2 regions of the Mesorhizobium sp. CA6 genome follow, and region 2 is predicted to be linked to the other one. Evidence: predicted binding sites of a transcription regulator. Region 2 holds the regulator's gene; the other holds the start of a gene.
What was found. The regulator LexA, encoded in region 2, represses DNA repair genes until DNA is damaged. The targets are predictions, from matches to a motif close to TGTTCNNNNTGTGTTCNG.

Region 1 (4,158 bases), on a different contig from region 2:
TTGCCAATCTGGTGCCGATGGTCATCGAGCAATCGAGCCGCGGCGAGCGTTCCTTCGATATCTTTTCGCGGCTGCTGCGCGAGCGCATCGTCTTTATCAATGGCGAGATCAACGACAACGTCTCGGCTCTGGTTTGCGCACAGCTCCTGTCGCTGGAATCGGACCACCCCGACAAGGAGATCTCGCTTTACATCAACTCGCCGGGCGGCATGGTGACCAGCGGCTTCGCCATCTACGACACGATGCAGTACATCTCCTGCCCGGTGTCGACGGTCTGCATGGGCTTTGCCGCCTCGATGGGCTCCTTCCTGCTGATGGCCGGCGCGCCGGGGCGGCGGATCGCGCTGCCCAACACAAGGATCGTGCTGCATCAGCCGCTGGGCGGCTTTCAGGGCCAGGCCTCAGACATCCAGCGCCATGCCGAGGACATCGTGCGTACCAAGCAGCATATGACCGAGCTCTACGCCAAGCATTGCGGCCGGACCTACGAGGAGGTCGAGCGCACGCTCGATCGCGATTACTTCATGAGCGCCGCGGAAGCCAAGACTTGGGGCCTTGTCGACCACGTCTACGACACGCGCAAGAAAGCGGCCTGACGTTGCGGGAAGGCGCGCGGCAAATTGATCGCCGCGCGTCTGGCATTGCCCTAGCCGCGTCCCTATAGTCCGCGCATGATCGATCCGTTCCAATCCAGGCACTTGTGCGTTGCCCTCGCCGCGCTTGCCGGCGCGCTGGTGGCCGGCGCCGCCCTTGCCGACGACAGTTCGGCGCAGAAACTGCCTGGCGTCAGCGGCGACTACCGCATCGCCAAGCCGGCGCCGCAGCCGGAACCAGACGCGCTACCGGCCGGCAGCGACGGTTCCTTCAAGATCGGCGACACCGATGTCAGGATCGGCGGCAGCATAACGATCGATATGGCGACGGGCGGCGCTCGGATCCCGAACCATTGATCGCGAGCGGGTCAAACGCGAACACCACAAAATGTAAGCCCCGCCACTGCTTCCGCAGGTGGACGGGGCTTTCATGGATCTGATAATCCAATTTTAGCCGGGAGTGGACTGCCGGCGTTCTGTTTCGGATGCAACGCGGCGTTCAGCCGACGATCCGACTATCGTCTCTAATTGTTAAGAATCGGCAAGTCACGGTTTGTCGGGCCGGCGTTTCAAGTCTGCCCTGGCACTTATGCCCGCCGCGGCTCCATCTCAGTGTGGAGCCTCAAGGGACTGTCCGGTGGCGTCATGCTCCGCTCCTGGGTCCGTTGCGACAATGTCGTTCGAAGCGCAAATCGCTATCGCCTGCGGCGTCTCGCAGACCGCCTATTGGGCGGCGAGGCCATCGAAAGACGGCCGGCTTCGTTGACGCGTTTGAGACTGCTCCCCTGGGCTCGGGACGTCAACCGTTGAATAGTCGGTTACCGAAAAATGTGATCGCCTGGAGGTTACGTGCAGGTAAGTCGAGTGCTTCGACACACCCAACGGCGCGTAGCTCGGCCGCGATTGTTTCCACTACGTTTGGGCGATTGTTCTCACAACGTTTGGGCGGCGATTGTTTCCACAACGCTTTGTCAGCAGCGTGTTCGATCTTTGTTCTTTCCGCTTGCCCGCTCGCGCGAAAGACGGTTAAACCCATGATCGGCTTGTCCCGTCGAGATTGTGGCGTCTCTCGACGTGGCGGTGAAAATACCTACATAGGGGATGGCCGGGACAAACCCGCCAATCCAGCAAATTCCAGATCTGAGGCGGCGACCGGCGATGGCCGACCATAAATACCTTTCCATTCGCGGGGCGCGCGAACACAATCTCAAGAACGTCGATCTCGACCTGCCGCGCGACAGCCTGATCGTCATGACCGGATTGTCGGGATCCGGCAAGTCGTCGCTTGCCTTCGACACCATCTATGCCGAGGGCCAGCGCCGCTATGTCGAAAGCCTGTCGGCCTATGCCCGCCAGTTCCTCGAGATGATGCAGAAGCCGGACGTCGACCAGATCGACGGCCTGTCGCCCGCCATCTCGATCGAGCAGAAGACCACCTCGCGCAACCCGCGCTCGACCGTCGGCACCGTCACGGAAATCTACGACTACATGCGCCTGCTGTTCGCGCGTGTCGGCATCCCCTATTCGCCGGCCACCGGCCTGCCGATCGAAAGCCAGACGGTTTCGCAGATGGTCGACCGCGTGCTGGCGCTGGACGAGGGCACGCGCCTGTTCCTGCTGGCGCCGATCGTGCGCGGCCGCAAGGGCGAGTACCGCAAGGAACTGCTGGAACTGCAGAAGAAGGGCTTCCAGCGCGTCAAGGTCGACGGCGTCTTCTACGAGATCGCCGACGTGCCGGCGCTCGACAAGAAATACAAGCACGACATCGACGTCGTCGTCGACCGCATCGTCGTGCGCGGCGACCTGGCCACGCGGCTCGCGGACTCGATCGAGACCGCGCTGAAGCTTGCCGAAGGTCTTGCCGTGGCGGAATTCGCCGACAAGCCGCTCGACGCCAGCCAGACCGGCGAGGATTCGGTCAACAAGTCGAAAAACGAGACGCATGAGCGCATCCTGTTCTCGGAAAAATTCGCCTGCCCGGTGTCCGGCTTCACCATTCCGGAGATCGAGCCCAGGCTGTTCTCCTTCAACAACCCGTTCGGCGCCTGCCCGACCTGCGACGGCCTTGGCAGCCAGCGCGCCATCGATCCCAACCTCGTCGTACCGGACGAGAACGTGTCGCTGCGCGACGGCGCCATCAGCCCGTGGGCGAAATCGACCTCGCCCTATTACGCGCAGACGCTGGAAGCGCTGGGCAAGGTCTATGGCTTCAAGCTCGGCGACAAGTTCAAGGATCTGAGCGCCGAGGCCAAAGAAGCCCTGTTGCGCGGCACGGGCGAGCGCGAGATCACCTTCCAGTATGATGACGGCCTGCGCTCCTACAAGACGACCAAGACCTTCGAGGGCGTCATCCCCAATCTCGACCGGCGCTGGAAGGAAACTGAATCCGCCTGGATGCGCGAGGAGATCGAGCGCTTCATGTCGGCCACCCCCTGCCCCGCCTGCAACGGCTACCGTCTGAAGCCGGAAGCGCTGGCGGTGAAGATCGGCGGCAAGCATATCGGTGAAGTCACGGAGATGTCGATCCGCAAGGCCGACCAGTGGTTCACCGACCTGCCGGCGCAGTTGAATGACAAGCAGAACGAGATCGCGGTCCGCGTGCTGAAGGAAATCCGCGAGCGGCTGCGCTTCCTCAACGATGTCGGCCTCGACTATCTGACCTTGTCGCGCAATTCCGGCACGCTGTCGGGCGGCGAGAGCCAGCGCATCCGGCTCGCTTCGCAGATCGGCTCCGGCCTCACCGGCGTGCTCTATGTGCTGGACGAGCCGTCGATCGGCTTGCATCAGCGCGACAATGCGCGCCTGCTCGATACGCTCAAGCACCTGCGCGACATTGGCAACACGGTGATCGTCGTCGAGCATGACGAGGACGCCATCCTGCATGCCGACTACGTCGTCGACATCGGCCCGGCGGCCGGCATCCATGGCGGCCAGATCATCGCGCAAGGCACGCCGCAGCAGATCATGGCCACACCTGCCTCGATCACCGGCAAATATTTGTCGGGCGAGCTCGAAGTGGCAACGCCCGCGGTGCGGCGCGAGGCGAAGAAGAACCGGCGCATCAAGGTGGTCGGCGCGCGCGGCAACAATCTCAAAAACGTGACGGCGGAGATCCCGCTTGGCACCTTCACTGCGGTCACCGGCGTGTCCGGCGGCGGCAAGTCGACCTTCCTAATCGAGACGCTGTTCAAGGCGGCCTCGCGCCGCATCATGGGCTCGCGCGAGCATCCGGCCGAGCACGACCGCATCGAGGGTCTGGAATTCCTCGACAAGGTCATCGACATCGACCAGTCGCCGATCGGCCGCACGCCGCGCTCTAACCCCGCGACCTATACCGGTGCCTTCACGCCGATCCGCGACTGGTTCGCAGGGTTGCCCGAAGCCAAGGCGCGCGGCTATCAGCCGGGCCGTTTCTCCTTCAACGTCAAGGGCGGCCGCTGCGAGGCCTGCCAGGGCGACGGCGTCATCAAGATCGAGATGCACTTCCTGCCCGATGTCTACGTCACCTGCGACGTCTGCCACGGCAAGCGCTACAACCGCGAGACGCTCGACGTGCTGTTCAAGG
Region 2 (4,158 bases):
GTGGAGACCTGGCGGATGGCGACCCCGATGCTGGGTTCCGAAATCCAGACACGGCTGACGGGCCGCCTCGTCACCGCCGAGGCGATGGCCAACGGCCGTGTCCGGCTCACCATAGATCTGATATCCACGGAGCGTCCGAAGCTGCGCTACGCGCCGGACCGCATCAGGCTGTCGGCGCGCAGGATCCCGTCCGACATGTCGGCCGGGTCGATGCTGACCGGCTATGCCAAGCTGCTGCCGCCGACAGGTCCTGTTCGGCCGGACAGCTACGACTTTTCCTTCGACAGCTATTTTGCCGGCATAGGCGCCAGCGGCTTTTTCCTGGGCTATCCGAAACTTGTCGCGCCGACCCCGAGTGCGCCAACGGAGGTGCCGTTTGGCGCGCGCGTGGCATCGGCCATAGAAAATGCTCGCGAGGGGATTGCCGACCACATCAGGAGCAGCATCGGCGGTTCCGAGGGCGAGATCGCGGCGGCGCTGATCGTCGGCGTTCGTGCTGGCATTCCGGAAGCCATCAACGAGTCGATGCGACGGACCGGCATCTACCACATCATTTCGATCTCCGGCCTGCATATGGCGCTGGTCGCCGGCACGATCATGGTGCTTTTGCGCGGCGCCTTCGCGCTGTTTCCGGACTTCTCGTCGCGCCGGCCGGTGAAGAAATATGCCGCTGGCATCGCGCTGGCGTCGATCGCCGCCTATCTCGTGATCTCCGGCATCGTGGTGGCGGCCGAGCGAAGCTTCATCATGCTTGGCGTGATGCTGGTCGCCGTGCTTTTCGACCGCGCGGCGCTGACCATGCGCAACCTGGCGATCTCTGCCATCGCCGTCATCCTGGTCTCGCCGCATGAAGTGGTCGGCCCGAGCTTCCAGATGTCCTTCGCCGCCACCGCCGCCCTGGTCGGCGCCTATGCCGGCTTTGCCGACTATCGCGCCGGCAAAACGACCGCGCCGCCGGCAAAGCGTTCGTTTCTCGGGTTCTTATCGCGAAAACTGGCGATTGGAGCGGGTGGCGCCGCCGTGACGTCGCTCATCGCGGGCAGCGCAACATTGTTGTTTGCCATCTGGCACTTCCAGCGGGTGTCGCCGCTCAGCCTGCTGGCCAATCTGGCGGTCATGCCGATCGTCTCATTGGTCGTCATGCCGTTCGCCGTGCTGAGCGCGCTGGCCATGCCCTTCGGCTTAGACGGTCCCTTCCTCTTTGTCATGGGCAAAGGCCTGACGGCGATGATCGCCATTTCGGCATGGATTTCCGAGCGCTCACCGGTCGACGCCGTGGGGCTGATCTCGATCCAGTCGGTGCTGCTGGCGACGGTCGCGCTGGTCATCGCGACCATGGCTACCACTTGGCTGAGGCTTGCCGCCGTACCTTTCGCGCTCGCTGCGCTGCTGGCCATTCCGCACGTCCGCACACCGGACGTGCTTATCTCGGAGGATGCGCATCTGGTGGCGATGCCGATCGGCGGCGGCGAGCTTGCCGTCAATCGCGAACGCTCCAACGAGTTCACCACCGACAACTGGAAACGGGCGCTGAAAGCCGAGGAGATCGTGCCGCCAGAAAGGTTCGCCAAAGATACGCTGGACATTGCCGATCCCGCCGACCTGCCGCCCGGCTCGCCCTTCTATTGCAGCGGCGATCTCTGCATCGGTCGGCATCCTTCCGGCGCGATCGTCGCGCTCGCCGAGACCCGCGACACCGCCCGGCCGGCCTGCGGCTTCGCCGACCTCATCGTCATCAACGACGCCACGGCCTATAACCCGTGCCGCGATCCGCGTGTGCTCGTCGTCACCAAGCGGCAGCTGGCGCGCGACGGCAGCGCCGCCGTTTTCTTCGATCCGCAATCGGCAACCGCGCGGCCAACCGTCCGCTACGCGGTCGTAGAACCATACCGACCCTGGCACGAGCAGCGGAAATACACGCGCGAGGCGAGGGGACTGGCGCCCTATAAGCAGCCGGAAAAACCAGCCGCCGCACCGGCCCAATAGATTGTCGTTCGGGCGAAGAAGGCCGGGCAGTTCTGCTCAGTAGCGGCGGATAAGTCCGACGAGCTTGCCCTGAACCTTGACCCGATCCGGTCCGAAGATCCGGGTCTCATAGGCCGGGTTGGCGGCCTCGAGCGCGATCGAGGCACCCTTGCGGCGGAAACGCTTAAGCGTCGCCTCCTCATCGTCGACCAGCGCCACCACGATCTCACCCGGGCTTGCCGTGTTCGCATTGCGGATGATGACGGTGTCGCCGTCGAAGATGCCGGCCTCGATCATCGAGTCGCCCTTGACCTCCAACGCGTAATGCTCGCCGCCCATGATCATGTCCGGCGGCACCGAGATCGAATGCGTCTGGTGCTGGATGGCGTCAATCGGCACGCCGGCGGCGATGCGGCCCATCACCGGAATGGATACGGCCGCCGCGGCCTCGTCGTCATTGCTTGGCGTCGGGGTGCGTGATGGAGTCGTCGGCTTGATCTGGCGACTGAGATTGCCTTGGCCGCCCTGGATGACGCTCGGCGAAAACTTCTTCGCGGCATTCAGGCCAGGCGCGATCGAGTCGGGCAGGCGCAGCACTTCCAGCGCGCGCGCCCGATTCGGCAGCCGGCGAATGAAGCCGCGTTCTTCCAGCGCCGTGATCAGCCGGTGGATGCCGGACTTGGAGGCAAGGTCGAGCGCCTCCTTCATCTCATCGAATGATGGAGGAATCCCGCTCTCCTTCAGGCGTTCATGGATGAACATCAGGAGTTCATGTTGTTTGCGCGTCAGCATCGGCGGCCCCCACGGGTTCTGAAACCAGAATCAGAAAAACAAACCCAGAACAAACACTATCTGTTCCAGTTGTGTTCCGCAACCGTTTAAAGTTTAGTGAATTTGTTAAGGCTGCCGAAACAATGTCGCATCCGGTGACGGCCGGCTGCCCCTCCTGGGGCAGCGGCATTGATTCCGCTCGATTTTGGAGTTCCCCTTAAGCTGAAATACAACCCGACACGATCACGAAGCCGTGGTTGGGATCACGTCGGCTCGTACCGTAAGCGCGTGGCACCGTGAACGAAACGAACCCAAAATGCCAACCTTGGCGAAGTTCCGATCCGCAGTCTTCGCCGTCTATGGACCAGCTAACATAGGACCAAAGGTTCTTGCCCTGTCGCCGAGGGTGGTGAGACAACCCCCTTGGCCAGATCGAAATGGAGGCGGCAGCACAATGAGGGGAATTCCTGATCTCGCCGAAGTCGAGGCGATGGATGCCGCGGATCCGCTGCGCGCGACGCGCGATCGCTTCGTCTTGCCGGAAGGCGTCCTATATCTCGACGGCAATTCGCTGGGCGCTGCTTCGATCGACGCCTTCAGCGAGATCGAGACTGCCACGAGGCAGGAATGGGCGCGGGATCTCATCCGCGCCTGGAACACCGCCGGCTGGTTCGATATGCCCATCGAGCTAGGTGACCAGCTAGGACGGCTGATCGGCGCGAAACCCGGCCAGACGGTCGTTTGCGACACGACTTCGATCAATATCTACAAGGTCCTGCATGCGGCACTTGCAATGCGGCCCGAGCGTTCGGTGATTGTTGCCGAGGGCGACAGCTTTCCGACCGACCTCTACATGGCGGAAGGGGTCGCATCGACGCGGTCCGGCACGGTGCTGCGGCTCGAATGCGCAGATGCCCCGACGATTGAGGAACTGGTTGACGATCGCGTCGCGGTCATCCTGGTCAACCACGTCAACTACAAATCCGGCCGGCTGCGCGACATGGCGGCGCTCACCCGCAAGGCTCATGAAGCCGGTGCGCTGATCGTCTGGGACCTCTGCCACACGGCGGGTGCGCTGCCGGTGGATCTCGACGGCTCGAATGCCGATTTCGCCATCGGCTGCACCTACAAGTATCTCAATGGCGGGCCGGGCTCGCCAGCCTTCATCTACGCCGCGAACCGCCATCACCGCGACATTCGCCAGCCGCTCAGCGGCTGGTGGGGCCATGCCCGGCCTTTCGCGTTCGAGCAGGGCTACGCTGCGGGCACGGGCATCCGGCGGTTCCTGTGCGGAACGCAGCCGGTGCTGTCGATGCGCGCGCTGAAAGGGGCGCTGGATCTCTGGAACGATGTCGACATGAGGGCCGTGCGGAGAAAAAGCGTCGCGCTGACGGACCTGTTCATCCGGCTTGTCGAGGCCAG

Region 1: the regulator LexA is predicted to act here: its motif matches at 1,574-1,591, upstream of uvrA (excinuclease ABC subunit UvrA).

The regions. Positions count from the first base shown of each region.
Region 1 covers NZ_JAIUHI010000021.1:10,920-15,077, forward strand. Annotated here, with positions in the region: gene LB526_RS25570 (ATP-dependent Clp protease proteolytic subunit) at 1-596, shown strand, start outside; gene LB526_RS25575 (hypothetical protein) at 672-950, shown strand; gene uvrA (excinuclease ABC subunit UvrA) at 1,752-4,158, shown strand, end outside.
Region 2 covers NZ_JAIUHI010000012.1:144,746-148,903, reverse strand. Annotated here, with positions in the region: gene LB526_RS19400 (ComEC/Rec2 family competence protein) at 1-1,986, shown strand, start outside; gene lexA (transcriptional repressor LexA) at 2,023-2,757, opposite strand; gene kynU (kynureninase) at 3,191-4,158, shown strand, end outside.